DNA from 3 places in the Stenotrophomonas sp. Marseille-Q4652 genome. Region 3 is predicted to be linked to each of the others. Evidence: predicted binding sites of a transcription regulator. Region 3 holds the regulator's gene; each other region holds the start of a gene.
The links. The regulator HrcA, encoded in region 3, represses chaperone genes, less so after heat shock. The targets are predictions, from matches to a motif close to TTNGCACTCNNNNNNNNNGAGTGCNAA.
Positions count from the first base shown of each region.

Region 1 (9,860 bases), 1.4 Mb from region 3:
CAGAAGATCCCGGTCGAGCCGGTGACCGCCGAGCTGCTCACCCCGATCCCGCGCCCGGAACGACCGAAGGTCGAGGGCGAGGAGGAAGGCGAGAGCGTGGGCGCGATCTTCCGCGAGGCACGCGAGGCCAGGGCTGCCGAGGAGGAGCGCCGTGGTGGTGGTCGTCGCGGTGGGCCCGGTGCCCGCCGGGATGGCGAGCGTGGTCCGCGTGCCGGTGGGGAAGGTGCCCAACGCCGTCGTGGTCCGCGCAAGCCACGTGTGGAAGGCGAGAAAGTGGAAGGTGCCGCGGCCGTGGTGGTCGAGGCCCCGAAGGAAGAGCGTCCGGCTGGTGCCACCGATGCCTCGCTGCAGGCTGGCGACGAAGTCCGCAAGCCGCGCAAGCGTCGTCGTCGTCGCCATGGCAAGCTGGTGGAAGGTGCCGAGGCCGCAATGGCCGTGCAGGCCCCCTCCGCGCCGGTACAGGTAATCGCCAAGCCGGTGCGTGCCCAGGCCAGTGACGCCGATTCGTTCCTGACCCGACTGGGCCGCAAGATCCGCCGCATGCTCTCGGGCAGCTGATCCTTGCCTGGATGCATCGCGCCGGCAGGGCGCGATGCATTGGCGCGACGCTCCGGCATAATCGCCGGCATGAGCGTTCTTCGTTTCGACAACGTCAGCAAACAGTATCCCGGCGGCCACCAGGCGCTGGTGGACGTCAGCTTCGAGGTGGCGGCCGGCGAGATGCTGTTCGTCACCGGCCACTCCGGGGCGGGCAAGAGCACGCTGCTCAAGCTGATCCACCTCAGTGAGCGGCCAACCCGTGGTGCGGTGCTGTTTGCCGAGCGCAACCTGCTCAAGGTGCGTGGCAGCCGCGTCGCCCTGCATCGTCGCGACGTCGGTGCGGTGTACCAGGACCATCGCCTGCTGCTGGACCGGACGATCGCCGAGAACGTGTCCCTGCCGTTGATCCTGCGCGGCATGCGTCGCGCCGACATCGGCAAGCGCGTGCGCTCGGTGCTCGACCGCATGGGCCTGGGCCATCGCGAGAAGGCGCTGCCTTCGCAACTTTCTGCAGGCGAACAGCAGCGCGTGGGCATCGCCCGTGCGATCGTCGCCGAGCCGAAACTGCTCGTCGCCGACGAGCCGACCGGCAACCTTGACCCGACCCTGGCCGCCGAGATCATGGCCCTGTTCGCCGAGCTGCCCGGGCGAGGCACCAGCGTGCTGGTGGTCAGCCACGACCTGCCGCTGCTCAAGCGCATGCGCAAGCGCGTGCTGATCCTCGATCACGGCCGGCTGGTCGATGACATCTCGCCGCAGGACCTGGCCGAATGAACAAACCCATCAACACCGAAGCCGCCGCGCCGTCGCGGCTGGGCGTGTGGCTGGGCCACCACGCCCACAGCATCGTCTTCAGCCTCGGCCGCGTGCTGGGCAAGCCGTGGGCCACGCTGCTGACCATCATGGTCATGGCGCTGGCACTGGCCCTGCCGCTGGGGCTGTCGATCGCGCTGGACAACCTGCGCCACTTCACCGGCAGCGTGCAGCAGTCGCGTGACATCAACCTGTTCCTGAAGCCCGAGATCGACGCCGCCGATGCCGCCCAGGTTGCGGACACCCTGCGCGGCCGTGCCGACGTGGCCGCGGTGACGCTGCGCACGCCCGAGGAAGGATTGGCCGAACTGCGCGGGAACGCCGGGCTGGGCGAGGCGATCGAGGCGCTGGGCGACAACCCGCTGCCGACCCTACTGATCGTGACCCCGGCCGCTGCCAACGACGCGCCGCTGGCGCAGTCGCTGCAGTCGCTGCCGCAGGCGGACCTGGTCCAGCACGATGCGCTGTGGCGGCAACGGCTGGATGCATGGCTGGGGTTCGGTGCGCGCCTGGTGCAGGTGCTGTCCCTGCTGCTGGGGCTGGGCGCGATCCTGGTGGTGGGCAACACCGTGCGCCTGGACATCCAGTCCCGGCGCGACGAAATCGGCGTGCTGCAGCTGCTGGGTGCATCGGATGGCTTCATCCGTCGGCCGTTCCTGTACCTGGGCGCCTGGTACGGGCTGGGTGCCGGCGCGGTGGCCCTGCTGCTGGTCGGTCTGGCCGGACTGGCGCTGCGCCCGCCACTGGCCACGCTGTCGCAGAGCTATGGCAGTGCCTTCGTGCTGCACGGGCTGGATCTGCTGCACTCGATGTTCGTCCTGCTGGGGACGATCCTGCTGGGCTGGCTGGGGGCATGGCTGGTCGCCGGGCATTTCCTGCGGCAGACTCGCCCGACCGAAACCTGAGGACGGTATGTCCAAGCAAGTACTCAAGCATCTGATCAGCGACGCCCCGCGGGTGATGGTGGTGGACGGTTCCAAGCTCGTCCGCAAGCTGATTGCCGACGTGCTGCGCCGGGACCTGCCCGGCGTGGACGTCGTCGGCTGCTCCAGCATCGAGGAAGCCCGCGAGGCGCTGGCCGCAGGCCCGGTGAACCTGGTCACCACCTCGCTGGCGCTGCCCGACGGCGATGGCCTGGCGCTGGCGCGCAGCGTGCGCGAAGCGGCCGGCCAAGCCTACGTGCCGGTGATCGTGGTCTCCGGCGACGCCCAGCAGCACCTGGAGGAACGCCGCTTCACCGAGTTCGTCACCGACTACTTCGACAAGTCGCTGGGCCACGAGGCGCTGGCGACCTTCATCCGCGGCTACGTGCAGCCCGAGCCGGTTCCCGGTGCGACCATCCTCTACGTCGAGGACAGCCGCGTGGTGGCCGAGGCGACCAAGCGCATGCTCGAGCGCCAGGGCCTGCGCGTGGTCCACGTGCTGACCGCCGAGGATGCCTTCGCGCTGCTGACCGCCGAGTCGCTGGGCCGTACAGCCGAGCACATCGACCTGGTGCTGACCGACGTCACCCTCAAGGGCGAGCTCAACGGCCGCGACGTGGTGCAGCGCATCCGCATCGATTTCGGCTACGGCAAGCGCCGCCTGCCGGTGCTGGTGATGACCGGCGACAGCAATCCGCACAACCAGTCCGAGCTGCTGCAGGCCGGCGCCAACGACCTGGTGCAGAAGCCGATCGAAGAGCGGCTGCTGGTGACCAAGGTGCTGTTCCAGTTGCGCCTGTCGCGCCTGAACGTCCAGCCGGTCGTACTGTGAGCCAGGCGCAGTCGCGCATCCAGCTCGAACCGGGCTGGAAGGCGCAGGTTGGCGACTGGCTGCTGCGTCCGGAGATGCAGGCCCTGGGCGAGTTCCTGCGCCAGCGCAAGGCGGCCGGCGCGCACGTGTTCCCGCCGGGCCGGCAGATCTTCGCCGCCTTCGATGCCACTCCGTTTGACCGGGTAAAAGTGGTGATCCTCGGCCAGGATCCGTACCACGGGTATGGCCAGGCCCACGGCCTGTGCTTTTCGGTGCTGCCCGGCGTGCCGGTGCCGCCCTCGCTGCTGAACATCTACAAGGAGCAGGAGGCCGACCTGGGCCTGGCCCGGCCCGACCACGGCTGCCTGCTGCCCTGGGCCGAGCAAGGGGTACTGCTGCTCAACGCCGTGCTGACCGTGGAGGAGGGCAAGGCCGGGTCCCACCAGGGCAAGGGCTGGGAAGGCTTCACCGACCACGTGGTGGAGACCCTCAACCGCGAGCGCGAGGGCCTGGTGTTCCTGCTCTGGGGCAGCTACGCCCAGGCCAAGGGCAAGGTGATCGACACCCGCCGCCACCGGGTGCTGAAGGCCCCGCATCCCTCGCCGCTGTCGGCCCACCGCGGCTTCCTTGGCTGCCGGCACTTCTCGGCCACCAACGACTACCTGCGCCGCCACGGCCAGGCGCCGATCGACTGGTCGCTGCCGTCCCGGGCGGAGCTGGAGGCCCGGCTGGCCCCCGCCGGCTGAACGCCTCCGTTCATCGTCACCGGATGGCGATGTGGGGCGGGTTAGCATGGGTAATCCAGATGGCAGTCTTTCGGGGGATTGACGCCATCGATGGAACATTGGAACTTTTCCAGGACCCAGCAGTCCAATTGGGCGACTGCTAAGATGAGGCCCTATGAGCCAGAACACCTCTACTGCCCTTGTGGCAAACAATCTTCCGATCCCCAGCGCGCTTGGCTCGCTGGACGCCTACATCGGTGCCGTGCACCAGATCCCGGTGCTGTCGGTCGATGACGAACAGGCGCTGGCCCGCCGCTACCGCGACCACCAGGACCTGGACGCCGCCCGCGAGCTGGTGCATTCGCACCTGCGCTTCGTGGTGCACGTGGCCCGCGGCTACAACGGCTATGGCCTGGCCCTGGGTGACCTGATCCAGGAAGGCAACATCGGCCTGATGAAGGCGGTCAAGCGCTTCGACCCGGACATGGGCGTACGCCTGGTGTCCTTTGCCGTGCACTGGATCCGTGCCGAAATGCACGAGTTCATCCTTAAGAACTGGCGCATCGTCAAGGTCGCTACGACCAAGGCGCAGCGCAAGCTGTTCTTCAACCTGCGCAAGTCCAAGACCCGCCTGGGCTGGATGAATGCCGCCGAGGTCAGCGCGGTCGCCAAGGACCTCAACGTGTCCGAGCGCGAAGTGATGGAGATGGAATCGCGCCTGTCCGGTCGTGACATTGGTTTCGATGCGCCTTCGGACGAGGACGATGACCACGCGCCGCCGTCGCCGGCCGCCTACCTGGTCGCCCACGACGAGGATCCGTCGCAGGCCTATGAGCGCCTGGACAACGAGGACAACCAGCTGCAACTGCTGCGCGAGGGCCTGGCCGAACTGGACCAGCGTTCGCGCGACATCATCAGCCGCCGCTGGCTGGACCCGGACAGCAAGGTCACGCTGCAGGAGCTGGCCGACGAGTACGGCGTGTCGGCCGAGCGCATCCGCCAGGTCGAGGCCAATGCGCTGAAGAAGATGAAGGCGCTGTTCACCGCCTGAGTTTGAACGCTGCAGGTGCAATGACGAACGGCCCGGAATTTCCGGGCCGTGTCTTTTTGCGCGTGCTTTCATCCTTCCGCCGGCGGCTCCGGATCGCGTGTCGCGGTGCCGGCATCGCCAAAAATGATGCGGGCCGCGCGTTGGTAGCTCCAGTACGCCCACGCCCAGTTGAGCAGCACGACCAGACGGTTGCGGAAACCGATCAGGAAGAACACGTGCGCCGCCAGCCAGAACCACCACGCCAGCGTGCCGGAGAGCTTGAGCCTGCCCAGGTGCACGACCGCGGCCATGCGGCCGATGGTGGCCAGGTTGCCGAAGTCGCGGTAGCGGAACGGGGGCGGTGCCGGCTGCGACTGCAAGCGTGCCAGGGTCACGTTGGCCACGTAGCGCCCCATCTGCTTGGCGGCCGGCGCAACGCCTGGCACCGGCTGGCCGTTTTCCTGGCGCAACGTGGCCAGGTCACCGGCGACGAAGATTTCCGGATGGCCCTCGACGGTGAGGTCGGGCAGCACCGGCACGCGCCCGGCGCGGTCCAGTAGGACATCCAGCGAGCGTGCCAGGGGTGATGCAGCCACGCCGGCCGCCCACACCACGGTACGCGCCGGGATGAAGCGTTCGCCGAGCCGGAAGCCCTCCTCGCCGATATCCGTCACTGCGGTACCGGTGACCACTTCCACGCCCAGCTTTTCCAGTTGCCGGCGCGCCTTGGCCGAGAGCATCTCGGGGAAGGTGGACAGCACGCGTGGGCCGGCCTCCACCAGCCGCACTGTGGCCGAGGCCGGGTCGATGTGGCGGAACTCGTTGCGCAGGGTATGGCGTGCGATCTCGGCCAGGGTGCCGGCCAACTCGACCCCGGTCGGGCCCCCGCCGACCACGGCGAAACTCAACCACGCCGCCCTGCGGACTGGATCGGGTTCTGCCTCGGCGCGCTCGAAGGCCAGCAGCAGCTTGCGGCGCAGCGCCAGCGCATCGTCCAGTGTCTTCAGGCCCGGCGCGTGCGCGGCCCACTGGTCGTTGCCGAAGTAGGCGTGGGTCGCACCACTGGCCACCAGCAGCAGGTCGTAGTCCAGACGCGTGCCATCGGCCAGCTGCACCTGGCGTTGCCCGCGGTCGATGGCGACGACCTCGCCAAGGCGCACCTCGACGTTGCGCTGCCGGCCGAGGATGTGACGCAGCGGCGCGGCAATGTCCGGTGCCGACAGGCCGGCCGTGGCGACTTGGTACAGCAGTGGCTGGAACAGGTGATGGTTGCGACGGTCGACCAGGGTGATGCGCAGCGGCGCGCGAGCCAGCGCACGGGTGGCCCACAACCCGGCGAAGCCGCCACCAACGATCACCAGCCGGGGAACGGAAGTTCGGGACATGCCTGCTCCGTAAAGGGACGTTGCCCGCCGATGCTAACGGCGCGCCTGCGGGGGGCTGTCACGCTCCCTCCACGCCAGCGTGGCGTCGTCGCTGGCTGCGTCCGATACTGCGTGCAGACCCGGGCCCGGAGGCCAACGTGAGCGAATCCGACAAGCGCATCGCCCTGCTGATCGATGCCGACAACGCACCGGCCGCCAAGGTCGACGAGATCCTCGCCGAAGTGGCGCGGCATGGCGTGGCCAACGTGCGCCGCGCCTACGGCAACTGGAAGAGCCCCCACCTGAAGAGCTGGGAAGCGGTGCTGCACGAGTACGCGATACGTCCGATCCAGCAGTTCGCCTATTCCAAGGGCAAGAACGCCTCGGACATGGCGATGGTGATCGACGCGATGGACCTGCTGTACGCGCGCAACCTCGACGGTTTTGCGATCGTCTCCAGCGATGCCGACTTCACCCCGCTGGTGATGCGGCTGCTGACCGACGGGGTCAAGGTGTATGGCTTTGGCGAGCAGAAGACGCCGCTGCCGTTCGTCAACGCGTGCTCGAAATTCACCTACCTCGAGGCGCTGGGCCAGGACGGGAGCGACGACGAACACGCGGTGGCGGAATCCGAAAACACAGAGTCCGCTCGCCAGGGATCGGGCAACGGCCATGGCAACGAGCAGGCCGTGCCGCCCGCGAGCGAACCCCCGCAGCGACCGATCCAGCCGCGCACCGGCAACGAGCTGCGCAGCGATGCGCGCCTGCTCAATCTGCTGCGCGGGGCGATGGATGCGGCGGCCGACGAGCAGGGCTGGGCCTCGCTGAGCGCGGTCGGCAACCAGATCGCCAACCGGGCTTCGTTCGACTCGCGCAATTACGGCTACCGCAAGCTCAGTGACCTGATCGCGGCGACCGAGCTGTTCGAGCTGAAGAAGGAAGGCAAGGCCACCAGCATGCGCGCGCTGCCGAAGAAGAAGCCGGCCACGCGGGCGCGTGCGCGCAAGGCCAGGCCGGCCGGTTGATCAAACCTCGGGCATCGCGACCGGCATGAGGCCGGCGATGCCCGCGGCTCAGTAGAGGTCGACCGGGTCCACGTCCAGTGACCAGCGCACGCGGCGCGCCTCGGGCAGGGCGTGGATGGCCGGTACCAGCGGGTCCAGTACCTGGTGCAGCGGCGGACGCTGGGCGGCCGACAGCAGCAACTGGGTGCGCTGGAAGCCGGCGCGACGCGGCATCGGTGCCGGCATCGGTCCATGGGCCTCGATCGCCGGGTCCGCCGGCAAGTGCGCGCGTACCGCGGCGAGGAAGGCATTGGCCACTTCCACCTGCTTGGCCTCGGCGCGCAACAGCGCCAGGTGGCTGAAGGGCGGGAAGCCGGCGGCTTCGCGCTGGGCCAGTTCGGCATCGGCAAAGGCGTGGTAGCCGCCATTGATCAGCGTGGCCAGCAGCGCGTTGCCCGGATGGTGGGTCTGCAGCCAGACCTCACCCGGGCGCTCGGCGCGGCCGGCGCGCCCGGCGACCTGGATCAGCTGCTGGGCCAGCTTTTCGCTGGCGCGGAAGTCGGCCGAGAACAGGCCTTCATCGATGCCGACCACCACCACCAGGGTCAGCCGCGGCAGGTCGTGGCCCTTGGCCAGGATCTGGGTGCCTACCAGGATGCCGGACTGGTCACCGAGCGTAGCCAGGGTCTGTTCCAGCGCATCGCGCCGGGCCGTGGTGCTGCGATCGATGCGCAGGACCGGGACGTCGGGGAATTCGGCCAGCAGGCGTTCTTCAAGCCGCTCGGTACCGATGCCCTGCGGCTGCAGCGCCAGGCTGGCGCAGTCCGGGCAGGCCAGCGGCACCGGCTGGCGCGCGCCGCAGTGGTGGCACTGCAGGCGGCGGCCGGCGCCGTGCACGGTCATCGAGGCATCGCAGCGCTTGCACGGCGCGGTCCAGCCGCAGTCGTGGCACAGCAGTGCCGGCGCATAGCCGCGGCGGTTCTTGAACACCAGCACCTGGCTGCCGGCCTGCAGGTGCTGGGTGATGCCGGCCAGCACCTCGGGCGAGAGCCCGTCGCGCAGCGGGCGCTTGCGCACGTCGATCACCCGCACCGCCGGCGGCCGGGCCTCGCCCGCGCGCTGTTTCAGCCGCAGGTGCCGGTAACGGCCGGCACGGGCGTTGTGCAGGGTCTCCAATGAGGGCGTGGCGCTGCCGAGGATCACCGGCACGTCCAGCGCCTTGCCGCGCACCAGGGCGAAGTCGCGGGCGTGGTAGCGGATGCCGTCCTGCTGCTTGTAGCTGCCATCGTGTTCCTCGTCGACCACGATCAGCCCGGCCCGCGGCAAGGGCGTGAACACCGCGGAGCGGGTGCCGACGATGACCTGGGCCTCGCCACGCCAGGCCGCCGCCCAGACCCGGGCGCGTTCGCCATCGCCCAGTCCCGAATGCAGTGCATGCACCGGCACGCCGAGACGGTTGCGGAAGCGGGCCAGGGTTTGCGGGGTCAGGCCGATCTCGGGCACCAGCACCAGTGCCTGCCGGCCCCGGGCCACGCAGGCGGCGATGGCCTGCAGGTAGACCTCGGTCTTGCCGCTGCCGGTGACGCCATCGAGCAGGAATGGCTGGAAGCCGCTGGCGGCGGCAATGGCGTCGATCGCGGCCTGCTGCTGGTCGTTGGGCTGCAGCGGCGAGGGCGGGGCCGGTGGTGGCGTGGCAGCAGCCAGTGGAACCCGTTCGGCGCGGCCGTTCTTTTCCAGTGCCCGCGCAGCACTGCGCCAGTCCTCCATGACAGTGTCCAGCCGGTCCTCGTCCAACGCGCCGTCGGCGAGCAGGCTCGCCAGCCGCTGCGGGCGGGTGCCGCTGCGCAGCCGCGGCAGCTGGGCCAGGCCCTGTCCGGTCAGTTGCCAGCCCCAGCGCTGGGTGTCGGCCAGCGGCTCGCCGCGGCGCAGCGGGGCCGGCAGGGCGGTGGCCACGACCTCGCCCAGCGGCGCATGGGTGTAGCGGGCCAGCCAGCGCAGCGAGGCGGACAGCTCGCCGACCAGCAGCGGCGTCGGGTCGGCCCAATCCAGTGCCGGGCGCAGCGGGGCGTCCGCTTCCGCCTGGCCGATTCCGGCCACCACCCCGACCAGCTCGCGCGGCCCGAACGGCACCCGGACCCGGCGACCGATGTCCGATTCCTGTGCACGGGGGCCCTCGGGGGGCAGGTAGTCAAACAACTGCGGCAGCGGAACCGGCAGGGCGACGCGCAGGGTCGGGCGGGGGTCGGGCATCGCGCCAGTGTACCGGCGAGGCCGCCTTCACTTGCAGCGCGTATCTCCTGCCGCAGCCATAAATGGAATGTAAACAGCCGTCACAGTTGAAGATTTTCGCTTATCCACAAAAATTGTGGATAAGTCTGTGCATCACGGGTCTGCTCCACGCCGCAAGGGCGTCAACACAAGCCTTTGCCTTGACTTGGTCAAAAAATAGCCACATGGAAAATTACTTCAAATTCAACAACTTGTCTGTGAAACATTGTTGAAGGAACGTGATGGCGTGTGATTTGAGGAAAATCCGCTCCGACGTATTGACGCTGTGCACAAGTAAGGGGTATGGCCCTGCGTCCCCCGTTCAGCAAATCCGGGGAACGCGCGCCATGCGCGGTCTGTCGCCGGAGCGGGATCGTTATCA
Region 1 covers NZ_CAKAKE010000001.1:2,193,268-2,203,127, reverse strand. Annotated here, with positions in the region: gene rhlB (ATP-dependent RNA helicase RhlB) at 1-558, shown strand, start outside; gene ftsE (cell division ATP-binding protein FtsE) at 628-1,314, shown strand; gene ftsX (permease-like cell division protein FtsX) at 1,311-2,258, shown strand; gene LG380_RS10450 (response regulator) at 2,266-3,108, shown strand; gene ung (uracil-DNA glycosylase) at 3,105-3,833, shown strand; gene rpoH (RNA polymerase sigma factor RpoH) at 3,988-4,863, shown strand; gene LG380_RS10435 (NAD(P)/FAD-dependent oxidoreductase) at 4,932-6,227, opposite strand; gene LG380_RS10430 (NYN domain-containing protein) at 6,365-7,231, shown strand; gene LG380_RS10425 (primosomal protein N') at 7,280-9,460, opposite strand.
Region 1: rpoH (RNA polymerase sigma factor RpoH) is a predicted target of HrcA. The motif match lies at 3,950-3,976, and genes of this name have one in related genera.

Region 2 (9,860 bases), 2.2 Mb from region 3:
TCTCGAAGTACACGCGCATCACGATCTCCAGCGCATCGCCCAGCTCCTCGCGCAACGGACGCAGGCGCTGGGCGTATTCCATCGCCGCGACCGGATCGTGGATCGAGCACGGGCCGATCACCACGGCCAGGCGGTCATCGCGGCCGTGCAGGATGTCGTGCAGGGCGGCGCGGGCGCCGGCCACGGTCTGCGAGGCCTGCTCGTCGCAGGGCAGCAGTGCCAGCAGTTCGGCTGGCGGGGTCAGCGGTTCGAGGTTGCGGATGCGGAGGTCGTCGGTGTGGGGGGCCATGTGGGTGTTCCTGTTCGTGTCTGGGCCCCAGCGAGGCGGCATGAAAAAAGCCGCCAGGTTCGCTGGCGGCTTTTCGGGAGTGCGTCTGAAAGCTTCTTCAGGGTGAGCGCAATCCTTCCTCCGCCAGCGGCTTCATAAAGTAGTACCAGAAGTAAAAGCTGGCGCGGGTTGCGGTCATGGGACGTAGTGATACCACGGCTTTTTGTGCAGTGCGACAGTTTCATTGGCAACCGCATCGCCGTGGCTACGCGGAGCGGGAAGAAGCCGCCGGCTGCGCTGGTGGTCCGTGGTACGCGCGAGGCGATGGCCGACGCCAGCCATCACCCACGCGTCTATCAGAAGCGGTAGACCAGGCCCGCGCCCAGCAACGGGTACAGGTCCAGGTCGACGCTGTCCTCCAGCTCGCGGCGTTCGGCTTCCAGGTCGGCCAGGAAGCGCGGGTCGTTGGCCAGGCCGGTGGCCGAGAGCTGCACCGAGGTCTTGGCCGCGACCACGCCCGAGTCGACGTACAGGCCGAGCTTGCCGCGCGAGCGGAACCCGATGCCCGCGTACGGGGCGACACTGTCCTTGATCTCGACGCGACCGGTCAGCGTGCCGACGTCCTGCGCGCTGTAGGTGACGCCGTTGAACTCGTAGCTGCCGCCGGCGCGCGGCGAGCCGGTCACCACGGCGTTGATGTCGCCGATCACTGCACCGACGGCCACGTGGAAGCCGCCGGCAAACGGATGCCAGTTGAGCTTGACGGTGGTGTTGGAGAACTTCACGTCACCGTCGTAACGGACCTCGTCGGTTTCCTCATCGCCATCGATGTCGAACTTGCTGTAGCCGACGGTGGCAGAGAAGCGCTCGCCCAGGCGGGCGTTGAGGTCCACGCCGTAGCCGAGGGTGGAAGCACCGGCACCGGTGCTGAGTCGTCGGCGGCCAGGGCGGCGGGAGCGGTCAGGATCGCCGGCAGGGCCACGGCCAGGAGAGCCAGTTTGTGCTTGAACATGTACGGCGATTTCCGGAAAGGGGGAGACGGGACGGAAGCCCCGCTGCGGTATCGGCCACCGCTGCGCACAATTGACCCCGGGCCTGCGCTTTCGCTGGCGCGATCACGTATTGGGCCGCCAAGAAGGGGCGCGGGCCGGATCCCGCGCGCGGGAACCGCAGCGGTTCCGGCGAGCCACCGCACGGGCACCTCGACGGCAAGGCTCGGGCGGATCCGAAGAACATCAGGTACACCTGCCGGCCGTTCGCGGGGGGCGTCGCCGAAGGCTTTCCCGGCGGTATGCACAGCCACGGGCGCCGCTGCACCAGACGGTTGAAACGCATCGGCACGCGCATGGTCATCTCCCATGCGCTGTCGTCATTGCTGTCCCTCTCGCTGAGGTCGCCCAGCATTTCCGCGCCGCGGGCGTAACCGGGGCAGGCAAGCTCGGCCAGGTCCAGCACCAGCCGCCCGATATCGGTGCGGTGGCTGCGGAAGAACCAGGCATGGGCAGCGAGCCTAGCGACGCATGCAGGCAGCCACAAGGCAGCGCGCAAAGAAAAACCCCGCCTTGCGGCGGGGTTTTCCGTACAGCCCAGGCAGCGGTGGCTGCGGGAGGACTTAGAAGTCCATGCCGCCCATGCCACCCATGCCGCCCATGCCACCGGCGCCCATGGCCGGCTCGTCCTTCTTCGGGGCGTCGGCCACCATGGCTTCGGTGGTGATCATCAGGCCGGCGATCGAAGCGGCGTTCTGCAGCGCCGAACGGGTCACCTTGGTCGGGTCCAGGATGCCCAGCTCGACCATGTCGCCGAACTCGCCGTTGGCCGCGTTGTAACCGAAGCTGCCGGTGCCTTCCTTGACCTTGTTGACGATGACCGACGGCTCTTCACCGGCGTTGGCAACGATCTCGCGCAGCGGGGCTTCCATCGCACGCAGGGCGATCTTGATGCCGTGGTTCTGGTCTTCGTTGGCACCCTTCAGGTCACGCAGTGCGGCAACCGCGCGCACCAGGGCCACGCCGCCGCCCGGGACCACGCCTTCCTCGACGGCAGCACGGGTAGCGTGCAGGGCGTCGTCGACGCGATCCTTCTTTTCCTTCATTTCGATTTCGGTCGAGGCACCGACCTTGATCACGGCCACGCCGCCGGCCAGCTTGGCCACGCGTTCCTGCAGCTTCTCGCGGTCGTAGTCCGAGGAGGTGTCGGCGATCTGGGTCTTGATCTGGGTGACGCGGGCCTCGATGGCAGCGGTATCGCCGGCGCCGTCGATGATGGTGGTGTTCTCCTTGGAGACCTGCACCTTCTTGGCGCGGCCCAGGTCCTTGATGGTGGCCTTCTCCAGCGACAGGCCCACTTCCTCGGAGATCACGGTGCCGCCGGTCAGCACGGCCATGTCTTCCAGCATCGCCTTGCGACGGTCGCCGAAGCCCGGGGCCTTGACGGCCACAACCTTGACGATGCCGCGGATGGTGTTGACCACCAGGGTCGCCAGGGCTTCGCCCTCGACTTCCTCGGCCACGATCAGCAGCGGCTTGCCAGCCTTGGCGACGCCTTCCAGCACCGGCAGCAGGTCGCGCACGTTGGAGATCTTCTTGTCGTGCAGCAGGATGAACGGGTCATCCAGGTCGGCGGTCTGCGACTGCTGGTTGTTGATGAAGTACGGCGACAGGTAGCCGCGGTCGAACTGCATGCCCTCGACCACGTCCAGCTCGTTCTCCAGGCCCGAGCCTTCCTCGACGGTGATCACGCCTTCCTTGCCGACCTTCTTCATCGCTTCGGCGATGATGTTGCCGATCGACTCGTCGGCGTTGGCCGAGATGGTGCCGACCTGGGCGATGGCCTTGTCGTCAGCGGTCGGCTTGGACAGGTTCTTCAGCTCGGCGACGGCGGCGGTCACGGCCTTGTCGATACCGCGCTTGAGGTCCATCGGGTTCATGCCGGCGGCAACGGCCTTGGCACCTTCGCGGATCAGGGCCTGGGCCAGCACGGTGGCGGTGGTGGTGCCGTCACCGGCGTCGTCGTTGGTGCGGGAAGCGACTTCCTTCACCATCTGCGCGCCCATGTTCTCGAACGCATCAGCCAGTTCGATTTCCTTGGCGACGGAGACGCCGTCCTTGGTGATGGTCGGGGCGCCGAAGCTCTTCTGCAGAACGACGTTGCGGCCCTTCGGACCCAGGGTTGCCTTGACGGCATTGGCGAGCACGTTCACACCGCGAACCATCTTGGTGCGGGCGTCTTCACCGAAACGAATATCCTTGGCAGCCATTGCTGTTTACCTCAATTGGGAATTTGGTCTTTGGGAAAGCAGGTCGCGCGGTGGCTCAGCCGATGACGGCGAGCACGTCGTCTTCGCGCAGGACCTTGTACTCGACGCCTTCGGCCTTGTAGGTCGAACCGGCGTACTGGCCGTAGATGACCTTGTCACCGACCTTCAGCGACGGCGCACGAACGCTGCCGTTGTCCAGCGGCTTGCCCGGGCCCACTGCCACGACTTCACCCTTGGTGGACTTTTCCTTTGCGGAATCCGGAATCACGATGCCGCCCGCGGAGATTTCGTCAGCTTCGATCGGCTTGACCACAACGCGGTCGTGAAGCGGCTTGATGCTCATTGTGAGACCTCTTAAGTGATTGATTGTTCTAAAAAGTCCAGCTCAGTTGGCACTCTACCCGAAAGACTGCCAGCTTTGCTTGCGAAAAAACCCGGTAGACCGGGATGTTACGGAGATGGAGCTGGCCCGGCGGCTTTCAAGGCCCGGATGCAAAAATTTTTTGCCCCCCACCCGGCTAAGCGCTGGAAACGCGGTCCACGGATGGGGCCGGACGCCGTCGCTTCCAAGGCCGCGAGCGGCACAGGCCCTATACTCGAGCGGCTCATGCCCGGCGATACCGTCCATCTGCTGTTCACCACCTGCCCGGACGCGGAAAGCGCCTCGGCCATCGCCCGTGCGCTGGTCGGCGAGCGCCTGGCGGGCTGCGTGACCCGGCTGCCGGCCGGCACCTCGACCTACCGCTGGCAGGGCGAGGTCACCGAGGACAGCGAGGTCCAGCTGCTGGTCAAGACCACCGGCGCCCGTCTGCACGCGGCCATGGAGCGGATCCGCGAGCTGCACCCCTATGAGTTGCCGGAGCTGGTCGCCGTTGCCGCCAGCGCCGGGCTGCCGGCCTACCTGGACTGGGTCGCCAGCGAAACCCGCGAGGAATCCTGATTTGAAGATGTTGTTCCGTCGTATCGCCGCCGTGTGCCTGGCGGGCCTGACCGCGCTGCCGGCGCTTGCGCTGAGCGAGAAGGACCTGCTGCCCGTGGACCAGGCCTTCGTGCTGGAAGCCAGCGCGCCCAGCCGAGAGCGCATCGAGTTGCGCTGGGCGATCGCCCGGGGCTACTACCTGTACCGCCACCGCACCTCGGTCACCACCGGCCAGGGCTTTGCCGCGCAGCCGCTGCAGCTGCCCGAGGGCGAGAAGAAGCATGACGAGTTCTTCGGCGACGTGCAGGTCTACCGCACGCACGTGACCGCCGTGCTCCCGGGCACGGCATCCGGCTCGGTGGACACGCTGATGCTGGAAGTGCGTTACCAGGGATGTGCCGACGTGGGTGTGTGCTATCCGCCGCAAAAGCGCACCCTGCAGGTGCGGCTGCCGGCAGACGAGGCCGGCGCCCCGGCCCTGCCAAGCACCGGTGCACCGGCCGGCCTGCCGGGCGTGCTGCCGCGTGCCGACGCCACGGGCGGGCTGCGCCTGCCGGGCATGGAGACGGCCCGCAACCTGCCGCTGCCCTCGGAGCAGGCGTTCGGCTTCGAGGCCATCGTCACCGATGGCAACAACCTGCTGCTGCGCTTCAGCCCGGCCACCGGCTATTACCTGTACCGCGACCGGACCTCGCTGGCGCTGGAGGGCAATGCCGCCATCCGCACCGGCAGCCCGCGCTGGCCGCAGGGCCGCTCGCACCGCGACGAGCACTTCGGCGACGTGGTCGTCTACTTCGACCAGGTCGAGGTGCCGGTACCGCTGCGCCGCGAGAATGCCGCCGCCAGCAAGGTGACCCTGGTGGCGACCTTCCAGGGCTGCCAGACCGACGGCATCTGCTATCCGCCGATGACCCGACGGGTGAAGCTGTCGCTGCCGGCCGGACGGGTCTCGCCCGACGGCGAGGCCTCGGTCGCGCCGCTGGTGATCCCGCCGCTGCCGCGTAGCGCCCGGGACGCCAGGGCCTCCGCGAAGGCCACCGCGCCGGCCGCCGTAAACCCCGCCCCTGCCACTGCTATCGAGCCGGACACGCAGGTCCCGGTACCGCCCACCGCCGACGCCTCGGCCGACAACGCGCAGCGCAGCCAGCCGCCGGCACCGGTCATCGCCGGGCCCGCGCTGCCGGTGGTGCTGGTGCTGGCCCTGCTGGGCGGCCTGGTGCTGAACCTGATGCCCTGCGTGCTGCCGATCCTGTCGCTGAAGGTGCTGGGCCTGGCGCAGAGCGGCGAGAGCCGCCAGCGCGCGCGCAGCCATGCGCTCTGGTACACGCTGGGCGTGCTGCTGGCCTTTGCCGCGATCGGCGCACTGGTGATCGCCCTGCGCGCGGCCGGCCAGGCCGCCGGCTGGGGCTTCCAGCTGCAGCAGCCGTGGTTCATCGCCGCGCTGGTGTACCTGATGTTCACCGTCGGCCTGAGCCTGTCGGGGGTGTTCACCCTGGGAGGCAACCTCGGCGGTGCCGGGCAGTCGCTGGCCAGCCGCCACGGCCCGGTCGGCGACTTCTTCACCGGCGTGCTGGCCTGCGTGGTCGCCAGCCCCTGCATCGCCCCGTTCATGGGCCCGGCGCTGGCCTACGCGTTCACCGCGCCGACGGTGCTCGCAATGCTGGTGTTCCTGACGCTGGGCCTGGGCCTGGCGCTGCCGTTCCTGCTGATCGGCTTCATGCCGGCGCTGGCGCGGCGCCTGCCGCGGCCGGGCCCGTGGATGGAGACGCTCAAGCACGCGCTGGCGTTCCCGATGTACCTGACCGCGATCTGGCTGCTGTGGGTGCTGGGCAAGCAGCGCGGCGTCGATGCGATGGCGATGCTGCTCGTCGGCGCCACCCTGCTGGCACTGGGCCTGTGGTGGTTCGAGCACCACCGCTGGCGCAGCCACCGCCGTGGCATGGCACTGGCGGCGGTGGTCGCCCTGCTGGCGCTGGTGCCGCTGTGGGGCGTGACCCGGATGGCGCCGGCCACCACGGTGGCGGCCACCGGCAGCACGGTGGCGTACTCGCCGCAGATGCTGGACCGCCTGCGCGCCGACAACCGCGTGGTGTTCGTCAACATGACCGCCGACTGGTGCGTCACCTGCAAGGCCAACGAGCGCAACGTACTGCACAGCGATGCCTTCGCCGACCTGCTGCGGCGGGTGGATGCGGTGTACATGCGCGGTGACTGGACCAATGTCGACCCGCAGATCAGCGCCTTCCTGGAAGAACACAAGGCCGTAGGCGTGCCGCTGTACGTGGTCTACGGCCCGGGCGTGCCGCCGACGGTGCTGCCGACGGTGCTGACCCAGGCCATCGTCGAGGACGCGCTGCTGCGCGCGGCGCGATGAGCAGGCCACGTCCGCTACTGCTGGCCGTCGCGGTGGCCGCCGTGGCCGGCATGGCCAGCGGCCTGCTGTGGTTCGGCCGGCCGGTGGCTCCCACGCCCGCTGCAACGACCACGCCGCCGGTGGAAGCAGCCCGCCCGGGTGACCCGATGCCGGCGCTGGTGCTGCCCGACATCGACGGCAATCCGGTCGACCTGGCCCGCTTCGGCGGCCGTCCGCTGCTGGTCAATGTCTGGGCCAGCTGGTGCGGCCCGTGCGTGGAGGAGATGCCGGAGCTGGCCCGCTTTGCCCGCGCCCAGGGCGACAGCGGCGTGCAGGTGCTGGGACTGGCGCTGGATACGGCCGAGGGCGTGCGCGACTTCCTGGCCCGGGTGCCGGTGGACTATCCGATCGTGCTCGACACCCCCGGCCCGGCCGATGCCAGCGTGCGCCTGGGCAACACCCAGGGCCTGCTGCCCTACAGCGTGCTGGTCGGCGCTGATGGCCGCATCGTCCGGCAGAAGCTGGGGCCGTTCGCCGCCGGCGAGATCGACCGCTGGACCGGCCAGCCGGCGCCCTGACCTGCCTCAGAGCAGGGTGTGCGGCGCCTCGGCCAGCGCTTCGTCCCACGCGCCGGCCAGGGCACGCAGCACCTCGCGCGGACTGACCGGCTTCTGCAGGCGCCAGCGCGGATGCACCCCGACCGGCAGCGCACTGGCGTCGTAACCGGTCACCACCACGAAGGGGATGCCGGTCGCCGCCAGCGCGGTCATCAGTTCGCCGGTCGCGCCCTGGCCGAGGTTGACGTCGACGACAGCCATGTCCGGGCGGTGCCGGTCCAGTGCCTGCCGGGTCTGCGCCAGGTCGCCGTACGGTCCCATGACCGTGGCCCCGGTGCTGCGCAGCGCGGTGGCCAGGTCCTGCGCCTGGTAGTAGTCGTCATCGACCACCAGTACGGTCAGGCCCTGCCACTGCACCTCACCGCCCAGGTCCAGTTCGCCACCGTGGATGCCGGCCTGTCGCGGCGCATCGGTCTGCAGGATGCTGTCGCGGCCACGCAGTGGGAAGGCGATGAGCGCCGACACGCCGCCCGGGCCGTGTTCGATCCGACCCTGCCCGGCCAGCTCGTACGGCACCCGCTCCTCGACCAGCGCACTGCCGAAGCCGCGGCGTGCCGGCGGCGTCCAGCCCGGCACTGGTGGATGACGCTCGTCCCAGTGCAGCCTCAACCACGGCTGCTCGGCCTGCAGTTCGCGCGTCCAGCGCACGGTGATATGGCCGTCGGCACGGGCAAAGGCGCCATGCTTGAGCGCGTTGGTCGCCAGTTCGTGCAGGGCCAGCGACAGCACCTCGGCCGCCTTGGGCGGCATCGTCACCTCCGGGCCCTCCAGCGAGAACGCGCCCGGCTGCGGCGCAACGGCCCCCAGCTCCTCCTCCACCAGCTTGCGCAGGTCCACGCCGACATTGGCCGCGCGGGTCAGCAGGGCCTGGGTGCGCGCCAGTGACATCAGCCGGCCGGACAGGCGCTGGGCGTAGTCGCTGACGCTGTCCACCGTGGCCTGGGTGCGCCACACGATCGAGCTGATCATCGCCATTAGGTTGCGCACGCGATGCTGCAGTTCGGCCCCCAGCACGCCCTGGTGCTCGGCCAGCCGGCGGGTCTCGGTGATGTCGCTGGCAATGCCGGCCACGCGGCTGAGCTGGCCTTCGCCGTCGTACAGCGGGAAGGCGGTATCGCGGATCCAGCGGAACACGCCGTCGCTGCGGCGCTGGATGCGGTACTCCAGCACGCCGGACTGGCCATTGCGCACCTGCTCCAGGTGCTCGAACAGCGCATCGCGGTCCTCGGGCACCACCAGCGAGGCCCAGGCCCGCAGCGGGCCCATCACCTCTTCGCGCGGCAGGCCGAACATGGCGTCGAAGCCGGCGGTGACCATCTCCGCATCGAACAGCTGCGCTTCGCGGATCCACAGCACGTCCGAGGACGCGGCGGCGAACTGCTGGAAGCGTTCCTCGTTGGCCCGCAGCGCCTCGGCCGAGCGCTTGAGCCCATCGATATCCACCACAGTGGAGAACACCGCGGTGACCTCGCCACTGGCATCACGCAGCGGCGCCGAGGCGACCCGGGTCCACGACTGCCGTCCGTCCTCGTGCAGGTGCAGGAATTCCCGGCCCGGGACCACGGTCTCGCCGCGCAGCGCGCGCGCCGCGGGGAACTGGTCGGGCGCCAGCAACTGGCCTTCCTCGTCGAAGCCCTGCCAGCGCGCGGTGTTGCCCGGATCCTGCAGCGAGGCGAGCGGGCCCGGCAGGTATCTGCGCATGACCTCGTTGGCCATCTGCACCCTGCCCTCCGGGTCGACCAGGCACACCCCCACCGGCAACACCTGGAAGGCCAGCGCCAGGCGCTCCTCGCTTTCCCGGCGCTCGCGTTCGGCGCGCTCGCGCTCGGCGCGGGCCAGGTGCGCGGCCGTGGTCTCGAACAGCTTGACCACCACGCCATCGATGCGGCCATCGGGGCCGCGCAGCGGGTTGTAGGTCAGGGTCAGCCACGTGTTCTCGACCTGCCCGTTGCGCCGCGCCAGCGGGTACAGCTTGTCGGCGTAGGTCAGGGTCTCGCCCTGCCACACGCGGTCGTAGATCGGGCCGTTGATGTGCCACACCTCCGGCCAGCACTCGCGGGTGGGCATGCCCAGACCCTCGGGGTGCTTGTCGCCCATCACCTCGGCATAGCTGTCGTTGTAGAGCTGGATCAGCTCCGGCCCCCACAGCACGATCATCGGAAAGCCGTGGCCGAGCATCAGGTCCACGGTGGCGGCCAGATGCGAGGGCCATTGCGACGATGGGCCCAGCGGGGTGGTCGACCAGTCGAACTGGCGGATGCGGGTGGCCATCTCGCCAAGGACGCTGGCATCGCCTTGCGCGCTGGTGGGATGGCTGAAGCCCGGGGAGGGGGCCGGGTGCAGGGGCGTGACGCTGGGTTTGGGGCTGGACATGGTGACTCCGGGCGGGACCTTCAGCGCGAGCCGCCGGGGCGACGAGCCAGGGTGTCCTGCAGGGCCTGGCT
Region 2 covers NZ_CAKAKE010000001.1:2,981,633-2,991,492, reverse strand. Annotated here, with positions in the region: gene LG380_RS14150 (3-deoxy-7-phosphoheptulonate synthase) at 1-289, opposite strand, end outside; gene LG380_RS14145 (hypothetical protein) at 625-1,161, opposite strand; gene groL (chaperonin GroEL) at 1,881-3,527, opposite strand; gene LG380_RS14135 (co-chaperone GroES) at 3,583-3,870, opposite strand; gene cutA (divalent-cation tolerance protein CutA) at 4,135-4,467, shown strand; gene LG380_RS14125 (protein-disulfide reductase DsbD) at 4,475-6,820, shown strand; gene LG380_RS14120 (TlpA disulfide reductase family protein) at 6,817-7,377, shown strand; gene LG380_RS14115 (PAS domain S-box protein) at 7,384-9,789, opposite strand; gene LG380_RS14110 (response regulator) at 9,810-9,860, opposite strand, start outside.
Region 2: LG380_RS14135 (co-chaperone GroES) is a predicted target of HrcA. The motif match lies at 3,917-3,943, and genes of this name have one in related genera.

Region 3 (9,860 bases):
TGCTGACCCGGTAGTGGGCGTGGCCCTTGGAGGCCACCTGCGGCAGGTGGGTCACGCACAGCACCTGGCGTTTCTCGCCCAGTGCGCGCAGCTTCTGGCCGACGATGTCGGCCACGGCGCCGCCGATGCCCGAATCCACTTCGTCGAACACCATGGTCGGGACTGCGTCCAGGCCCAGCGCGGCAACCTCGATGGCCAGCGAAATGCGCGACAGCTCGCCACCGGAAGCGACCTTGCGCAGGGCGCGCGGCGGCTGGCCAGCATTGGCGGCGACCAGGAATTCCACCCGCTCGCTGCCGTTGGGGTCCGGGCGCAGCGCCGGCTGCGGCTCGATCTCGATCAGGAACTGGCCGCCGCCCATGCCCAGCTCGCCGATCAGGGCGGTGGTGGTGGACGACAGCGAGTCGGCGGCCTTGCGGCGGGTGGCACCGAGGGTGTCGGCGGCCTGCTGCCAGACGGCGGCGGCCTTGTCGATTTCACCGGCCAGCTTCTGCAGGCGTTCGTCGGCACCGCGCAGCTGCTCGACCTCGGCGGCCAGCGCGTCGCGGTGCTGGCCCAGTTCGTCCATCGGCACGCGGTGCTTGCGGGCCAGGTCGTGCAGGCGACCGAGCCGGCGTTCGATGTCCTCGAACTGCTGCGGATCGGCATCCAGGTCGTCGCGGATCCGGTCCAGCAGGACCAGCGCCTCGTGCAGCTGGATGGCGGCGCTGTCGAGCAGGGTGTCAACCTCGCCCAGGCGCGGATCGTGCTCGCTGACCCGGCCCAGTTCGTGGCGAATGCCCTGCAGTGACTGCAGCACCGAGCTGCCGTCATCGCCATTGAGCTGGGCGGTGGCCAGTTCGCAGGCGCTGATCAGCGCGCTGGCGTGGGCCTGGCGGCGGTGGCTCGTGCCCAGGGCGGCAATGGATTCGGGCTCCAGGTCCTCGCGCTCGAGCTCCTGCAGCTGGTGCTCGAGGAAACCGATGCGGTCGGAGACATCGCCCTGGCGGGACAGGGCGTCACGCTCGTCCAGCAGCGCCTGCCAGCGGGTGGCGGCGCGGCGCACTGCCTCGCGCTCGGCGTCATTGCGGGCGTAGGCATCGAGCAGGGCCAGCTGGCTGGGGCGCGACAGCAGCGCCTGCTGCTCGTGCTGGCCATGGATCTCGACCAGCATCGAGGCCAGCTCGGACAGCTGGCCCAAGGTGGCCGGGCGACCATTGATGAAGGCGCGCGAGCCCCCGTCGGCACGGATCACCCGACGCAACTGGCACTGGTCCTCGTCGTCGAGTTCGTTGTCGCGCAGCCACTGCCGCGCCGGGGCCTGTTCATCCAGCGCGAACTCGGCGGCCAGCTCGGCGCGGGCGGCGCCGTGGCGGACCACGCCGCTGTCGGCGCGCAGCCCGGACAGGAAGCCCAGCGCGTCCACCATCAGCGACTTGCCGGCGCCGGTCTCGCCCGAAACCACGGTCATGCCCGGCCCGAACTCCAGTTCGGTGGCGCGGACAACTGCAAAATCCTTGATGGAGAGATGTCTGAGCATGGTCTGCGGGGGATTGAGGCCGCGCAAAGCTAGCATGCGCGGCAGGGTGGTCCAATGGCTTGTCTTTGGCGGGCCACTGGCATTATCTGCAAGCCAATCTCACCGCCTGCGCCATGAGCCGTCCGTCTTCCGCCACGTCCACCTTGACCCCCCGCGCGCGGCAGCTACTGCGCACGCTGATCTCGCGCTACATCAGTGACGGCGAACCGGTGGGTTCGCAGACCCTGGCCCGGCACGCGGGGCTGGATGTCAGCCCGGCCACGATCCGCAACATCCTCGGCGACCTGGAGGAGCAGGGGCTGCTGAGCTCGCCGCACACTTCGGCCGGACGGGTGCCGACCGCCCAGGGCTACCGGGTCTTCGTCGACAGCCTGGTGCAGATGCGGCCGCCCGGCGAGCAGGAGGTCACCCGCCTGCGCAGCGAGCTGGCCAGCGGCAGCGGTACCCAGCACCTGCTGGGCAATGCGTCGGAAATGCTGTCGGCGATGACCCATTTCGTGGGAATGGTCAGTGCGCCACGCCGGGAGCAGTTCGCGTTCCGCCATATCGATTTCGTGCCGCTCGAACCGCAGCGGATCCTGGCGATCCTGGTATTCGCCGACCACGAGGTACAGAACCGCGTCATCGTGCCGCGCAGGGCCTACCGTCCGGACGAGCTGGAGCGGGTGGCCAACTACCTCAATGCCCATTTCGCCGGGCGGCCGCTGGCCGAGATCCGGACCCGCCTGCTGCAGGAGCTGCGCAGCGCCCAGGCCGAGATGGAGCAGCTGCTGGCGCACAGCGTGGAACTGGCCGGCGAGGCGCTGGCCCCGGCCGAGGATGACGTGCTGCTCAGCGGCCAGACCCGGCTGATGGGGGTGCAGGACCTGTCCGACCTGGACCGGCTGCGCGAGCTGTTCGAACTGTTCGCCAGCAAGCGCGAGATCCTGCAGCTGCTCGAGCGCACCATCCAGGCCCCGGGCATGCGGGTGTTCATCGGCGAGGAAACCGGGCTGGTGCCGCTGCAGGATGTCTCGCTGGTCACCGCTCCCTATGTGGCCGGTGGCCAGGTGCTGGGCGTGCTGGGCGTGATCGGACCCAAGCGCATGGCCTACGACCGTGTGATCCCGCTGGTGCAGACCGCGGCCGAGGTGCTGGGCGAGGCGCTGCGGCCGCCAGGTGGCAACGAAGACGATCCGGTGGCTTGAATCCGTCCGGTCCGCCCACATACGGGGTCGGAGTAGGCGGGCATCTTCCGCCAGGGAACCGGAAATGAACCAAGAGCACCCCGAATTCGACGCAGAAAACAACGCCCCCGCGCAGGAATCCGTGGACCCGATGCAGGCGCAGATCGAGGCGCTCCGGAGCGAACTGGAGCTGCTGAAGGCCGAGTCCCTGCGCGAGCGCGCGGACCTGGACAACCAGCGCAAGCGCGTTGCGCGCGATATCGAGAACGCGCGCAAGTTCGCCAACGAGAAGCTTCTCGGTGAGCTGCTGCCGGTGTTCGACAGCCTGGATGCCGGCCTGCAGGCCGCCGGGGCCGAACCCTCGCCGCTGCGCGACGGCCTGGAGCTGACCTACAAGCAGCTGCTCAAGGTCGCCGCCGACAACGGCCTGGTCCTGCTGGACCCGAGCGGCCAGGTGTTCAATCCCGAACACCACCAGGCCATCAGCCAGGTCGAAGCCGAGGGCGTGGCCCCGGGCCACGTCGTCACCGTGTTCCAGAAGGGCTACCTGCTCAACGGCCGCCTGCTGCGCCCCGCCCTGGTGGTGGTCCGCGCCGAGTGATTCGCTCGCCGGCTGCCGGCTTAACGCCGGTGGCCGGTGGCACACAGCGTCACGGGGATGGCTTGAATGTCACACCGCCATCCCCACATCCCCTCCATAACCCGGCGCGTGCCGGACTGCATACGCATCTTTTAGGAGTTCCCTCATGGGTAAGATCATCGGTATCGACCTCGGCACCACCAACTCGTGCGTGGCGATCATGGACGGCGGCAAGGCCCGCGTCATCGAGAATTCGGAAGGCGACCGCACCACGCCTTCCATCGTCGCCTACACCAAGGACGGCGAAGTACTGGTGGGCGCCTCGGCCAAGCGCCAGGCGGTGACCAACCCGAAGAACACCTTCTACGCCGTCAAGCGCCTGATCGGCCGCAAGTTCACCGACGCCGAAGTGCAGAAGGACATCTCCCACGTCCCGTACGGCATCCTGGCCCATGACAATGGCGACGCCTGGGTGCAGAGCAGCGACGGCAGGAAGATGGCGCCGCAGGAAATCTCCGCGCGCGTGCTGGAGAAGATGAAGAAGACCGCCGAGGATTTCCTGGGCGAGAAGGTCACCGAAGCGGTCATCACCGTGCCGGCCTACTTCAACGACAGCCAGCGCCAGGCGACCAAGGATGCCGGCCGTATCGCCGGCCTGGACGTCAAGCGCATCATCAACGAGCCGACCGCCGCGGCCCTGGCCTACGGCCTGGACAAGGGTGACAACAAGGACCGCAAGGTCGTGGTGTATGACCTGGGCGGCGGCACCTTCGACGTGTCGATCATCGAGATCGCCAACGTCGACGGCGAGAAGCAGTTCGAGGTGCTGGCCACCAACGGCGACACCTTCCTGGGTGGCGAGGACTTCGACAACCGCGTCATCGAGTACCTGGTGGAAGAGTTCCAGAAGGACCAGGGCATCGACCTGCGCAAGGATCCGCTGGCCCTGCAGCGCCTGAAGGACGCCGCCGAGCGCGCCAAGATCGAGCTGTCGTCCTCGCAGCAGACCGAAGTCAACCTGCCGTACGTCACTGCTGATGCCACCGGTCCGAAGCACCTGAACATCAAGCTGACCCGCGCCAAGCTCGAAGCCCTGGTCGAGGACCTGATCAAGCGTTCGATCGAGCCGTGCCGCATCGCGCTGAACGATGCCGGCCTGCGTTCGAGCGACATCAGCGAAGTGATCCTGGTCGGTGGCCAGACCCGCATGCCGAAGGTGCAGCAGGCGGTGTCGGAGTTCTTCGGCCGCGAGCCGCGCAAGGACGTCAACCCGGACGAGGCCGTGGCGCTGGGCGCCGCGATCCAGGGCGGCGTGCTGGGCGGCGACGTCAAGGACGTGCTGCTGCTGGACGTGACCCCGCTGTCGCTGGGCATCGAGACCCTGGGCGGCGTGTTCACCAAGATCATCGAGAAGAACACCACCATCCCGACCAAGGCTTCGCAGGTATTCTCCACCGCCGAGGACAACCAGTCGGCCGTAACCGTGCATGTGCTGCAGGGTGAGCGCGAACAGGCCCGCTACAACAAGTCGCTGGCCAAGTTCGACCTGTCCGGCATCGAGCCGGCCCCGCGCGGTCTGCCGCAGGTGGAGGTGTCCTTCGACATCGACGCCAACGGCATCCTGCACGTGTCTGCCAAGGACAAGAAGACCAACAAGGAACAGAAGGTCGAGATCAAGGCCGGTTCGGGCCTGAGCGAGGAAGAGATCGCGCGCATGGTGGCCGACGCCGAGGCCAACCGCGAGGAAGACAAGAAGTTCCAGGAGCTGGTGACCGCCCGCAACCAGGCCGATGCCCTGATCCACGGCACCCGCACCGCCATCACCGAGCATGGCAGCAAGGTCGGCGGCGATGTGATCGGCAAGGTCGAGTCGGCGCTGGCCGAGCTGGAAACCGCGATGAAGGGTGACGACAAGGCCCAGATCGAGGCCAAGTCCAAGGCCCTGGAGGAAGCCGGCCAGTCGCTGTACGCGGCGGCTGCGGCGGCCGAGCAGGGTGGTGGCAGCGCTGGTGGCGACGCTGGCGCCGGTGCCGGCGGCAACGACGACGTCGTCGATGCCGAGTTCACCGAAGTAAAGGACGACAAGAAGTAAGTCCTGATCCGGACGGGCACGGGACCGCTGGCCGGTCCCGTGCCTGCCGCATGTCCTGGCAGCCATTCGGTCTGTCGGGGCGCCCGACGCAGCGGGCCATGCGCTCGCTGCGGCCCGCCGAATCCCGACATTCCGGATATCGATCCACCCAATGAGCAAGCGCGATTACTACGAGGTACTGGGCGTTTCCCGTACCGCCAGCGACGAAGAGCTGAAGAAGGCCTACCGTCGCAGTGCGATGAAGCACCACCCGGACCGCAACCCGGGTGACGCCGCGGCCGAAGCGGCGTTCAAGGAGTGCAAGGAGGCCTACGAGGTCCTGTCCGACGCCAACAAGCGGCGAATGTACGACGCCCACGGCCACGCCGCGTTCGAGCACGGCATGGGCGGCATGGGCGGCGGCGCCGGCGGCCCGGACATGAACGACATCTTCGGCGACATCTTCGGCAACATCTTCGGTGGCGGCGGTCCGCGCCAGGCCCGTCGCGGTGCCGACATCGGCTACGTGATGGAGCTGGACCTGGAAGAGGCCGTTGCCGGCGTCGAACGTCGCATTGAGATCCCGACCCTGGCCGAGTGTGGCGACTGCCACGGCAGCGGCTCGGAGGACGGCAAGGTCGAGACCTGCAACGTCTGCCATGGCCGCGGCCAGGTCCGCATCCAGCGCGGCATCTTCGCCATGCAGCAGGCCTGCCACAACTGCGGCGGCCGCGGGCAGATCATCGCCAGGCCGTGCGGTACCTGCCATGGCAATGGCCGCGTGGAAGAAGCGAAGGTGCTGTCAGTCAAGGTCCCGGCCGGTGTGGATACCGGTGACCGCATCCGCCTGTCGGGCGAGGGCGAGGCCGGTCCGGCCGGCACGCCCCCGGGGGACCTTTACGTGGAAGTGCGGGTGCGCGAGCACGCGATCTTCCAGCGTGACGGCGACGACCTGCACTGCGAGGTGCCGATCCGCATTTCGCAGGCGGCGCTGGGCGACACCGTGCGCGTGGCCACCCTGGGCGGCGAGGCGGAAATCCGCATCCCGGCAGAGACCCAGACCGGCAAGCTGTTCCGCCTGCGTGGCAAGGGCGTGCGTTCGGTGCGCAGCCGCAGCGAGGGCGACCTGTACTGCCGCGTGGTGGTGGAGACCCCGATCAACCTGACTGCCGAACAGCGCAAGCTGCTGGAGCAGTTCGAGGCGACGTTCACCGGCGAAGGCGCGCGCAAGCATTCGCCCAAGTCGGCGACCTTCGTCGATGGCATCAAGGGTTTCTGGGAGCGGATGAAGCCCTGAGGGCCTGGTTCTCCGGAAAGAAGACAAAAGCCGCGGCAGTGCCGCGGCTTTTTTTATCGCTCCAGCCCGGGCTGGGGTAGTCTGTCGGCGATGTCGAAGATCGCCAGTGCGACATGTCCGGACAGAACCATCGCCAGGGTGACCCCGGCCATCGTAAGGAGGCCGGACATGGAGGCCGGCACGAGGCCTTCAATGGAGATTGTCCTGCTGAGCGAGAAGTACAGGGCCGCCAGCAGGATCAGCAGCGCGGTGGCGATCAGGGTCGCCCAGCCCAGCTTGATGAAGATCTTCGCGACCAGTCGGCCGGTACGGTAACGGGTGAGCATCACTTCCTCCGGATGGTGGCTGGCGATTGTGGCAAATCGGGCGACACCGTTCCACGCAACGGCAACCCGGCCGCCGCGGCCCGCAACCTGCCGGCGCTAGAATGCGGCGATGAACAGCCCCACAGACAGTCACCTGGTCCACGGCCGCCGCGTGCGCCCGCAAGGCCCTTCGCCGGTGGATGTAATCACCGTCCAGTCGCAGCTGGTCTACGGCCACGCCGGCAACAGCGCGGCGGTGCCGCCGCTGCGGGCGCTGGGCCTGCGCGTGGCAGAGGTGCCGACCACGCTGCTGAGCAATTCGCCGTTCTATTCGACGATGCGCGGGCGCATGCTTCCGGCCGACTGGCTGGGCGAGCTGCTGCTGGGCCTGAGCGAGCGCGGCGTGCCGCAGCGCGCACAGGCCGTGGTGTCCGGGTACTTCGGCACCGTGGAGAACGGCGAGGTGTTTGCCGACTGGATCGACTCCATCCAGCCGCAGGCGCCACAGCTGGCCTACTGGCTGGACCCGGTCATTGGCGACACCCACACCGGTCCTTACGTCGAGCCCGCGCTGGAGACCGTGTTCCGCGAGCGCCTGCTGCCGCGCGCGCATGTGGTCACGCCCAACGCCTTCGAACTGGGGCGGTTGACCGGTCGCCCGGCGCTGGCCCAGGACGATGCCATCGTTGCCGCCCGCGAACTGCTCGAGCGCGGCCCGCGCTGGGTGATCGCGCACAGTGTCGAGGGTGGCCCAGGCGAGCTGGTGACGCTGGCCGTCAGCCGCGGCGAGGTATGGCGCTGGAGCTCCGAGCACCTGCCGGTGGACGTGGCCGGCACCGGAGACGTGCTGCTGTCGCTGGCCTTGGCCTATGTGCTGCGTGGCGAGCCGATGCAGCTTGCCGTGAGCCGGGCGATTGCCGGCGTGCATGCGGCGCTGGAGGCCACGCTGGCGGCCGACGTCGAGGAACTGGACGTGCTGTCGGCTGCGCCGGCAGCCCAGCTGCCGCCCGGCCGTTTCCGCGGCCAGCGCCTGGCATGACGCCGGCCCGGCCCGTCGTCGGCATCGTCGGCTCGGCCGGCGGCTATGGCCGCTGGCTGGCCCGCTTCTTCCGCGAGCGGATGCAGCTGGAGGTCCTGGGCCACGATCCGGCCGATGCCACGTCCTCCTGCCCCGACGAGGTGCTGGCAAGGGCCGACGTGCTGGTCTTCAGCGTGCCGATCCGCCACACCCCGGCGGTGATCGAACGATGGACGACGCTGGCGGCCGGCCGCGAGGCTGGCCAGCTATGGCTGGACATCACCTCGGTGAAGGAAGCGCCGGTCGCGGCAATGCTCGCATCGCGCGCCGAAGTGGCCGGCCTGCATCCGATGTGCGCACCGCCCAAGGCGCCGACCCTGCGCGGCCGCGCGATGGTGGTCTGCGCCGCGCGCCTGCAGCAGTGGCAGCCGTGGTTCGACGAACTGTGCCGGTCGCTCGAAGCGCAGTGCGTGGCCAGCAATGCCCGCCACCATGACCAGGTGATGGCGCTGGTGCAGGCGATGGTCCATGCCGGTGCACTGGCCCAGGCGGGCGTGCTGCGCGACTACGTCCCCGAGCTGGGCCCGCTGGAATCACTGATGCCGTTCCGCTCCACCGGCTTCGAGCTGGACATGGCGGTGGTGGCGCGCATCCTGGCGCTCAACCCGGCGATCTACGAGGACATCCAGTTCGGCAATCCCTACGTGGCGCCGATGCTGGCGCGCTTTGCCGATGCGCTGAAGGAACTGCATGGGCTGGTGGTGCAGGGCGACGACGCGGCGCGTGCGTGTTTCCGCGAAGGGTTCCTGGCCGCCAACCGCCGGCTGCTCGGCGAGTCGTGGGTGGAAGAGGGCAATTACAGCTTCGAGCGACTGGGCTACCTGCTGGCCGACCTGGCCGAGGCCACCGCGCTGAGCATCCATCTGCCCGATGATCGCCCCGGTGCGCTGCGCGAACTGCTGCAGGTGTTCGAGCAGCACGGGGTCAACCTGGCCTCGATCCATTCCTCGCGCACGCCAGCTGGCGAGGTGCATTTCCGCATCGGGTTCGAGCCGGGCCTGCCGGCGGACGTACTCGGACACCTCGTGGCCGAGGTCAATGGCCGCGGCATCGGCCGGGTGCTGTCGCGCTGAGTGCCATTCCATCCACAGCGTGTGTGGATGGAAGGCGCACAAACATGTGGATAACCGTCGGCAGCCCGCTTGGCGCAAGGCTGTCAAGATGGCTGGTCAAAAATTGACCAGTGCCCGGATCAGGCTGCCCAAAGCGTCAGCTCGCCGCCAGTGGTGATGAACTGCTGGCCCCTGCGTACCAAGTGCCTTCCATCGGCCAGCTCGTATCGTGGCGGGTCGTGGTCCTTGCCGTCCTGGCTGGGCTCGCCCTTGAACTCGATGATGACGTAGGTATCGCCATTGTCGGCGACGGCCGGGAACTGTCGGAACGACATGGTCTGCCTCCTGGGAGACGTGGCCCGCGGGCCGGTAGCCGCGAGCTTGCCGCCGCCTCCGTTAGCGGGCCGTCATCAGTCGATGAATTGGAGCCGGGCCAGTTCGGCGTACAGGCCGCCTTCGGCCAGCAGCTGTTCGTGCGAGCCTTGCGCGACGATCCTGCCCTGGTCCATGACCACGATGCGGTCAGCCTTGAGCACGGTGGCCAGGCGATGGGCGATGACCAGCGTGGTGCGGCCGGCCATCAGCCGTTCCAGTGCCTGCTGCACCGAGCGCTCGCTCTGCGCGTCGAGCGCGCTGGTGGCTTCGTCCAGCAGCAGGATCGGCGCATCCTTGAGCAGCGCCCGGGCAATGGCGATGCGCTGCTGCTGGCCGCCGGACAGGCGCGCGCCGCGTTCGCCCAGGTCGCTGGCACAGCCATCGGGAAGCTGGCGCAGGAAGTCATCGGCCTCGGCG
Region 3 covers NZ_CAKAKE010000001.1:756,118-765,977, forward strand. Annotated here, with positions in the region: gene recN (DNA repair protein RecN) at 1-1,519, opposite strand, end outside; gene hrcA (heat-inducible transcriptional repressor HrcA) at 1,633-2,706, shown strand; gene grpE (nucleotide exchange factor GrpE) at 2,771-3,286, shown strand; gene dnaK (molecular chaperone DnaK) at 3,432-5,357, shown strand; gene dnaJ (molecular chaperone DnaJ) at 5,509-6,633, shown strand; gene LG380_RS03530 (hypothetical protein) at 6,687-6,959, opposite strand; gene pdxY (pyridoxal kinase) at 7,069-7,977, shown strand; gene LG380_RS03540 (prephenate dehydrogenase) at 7,974-9,089, shown strand; gene LG380_RS03545 (hypothetical protein) at 9,209-9,403, opposite strand; gene LG380_RS03550 (ABC transporter transmembrane domain-containing protein) at 9,479-9,860, opposite strand, start outside.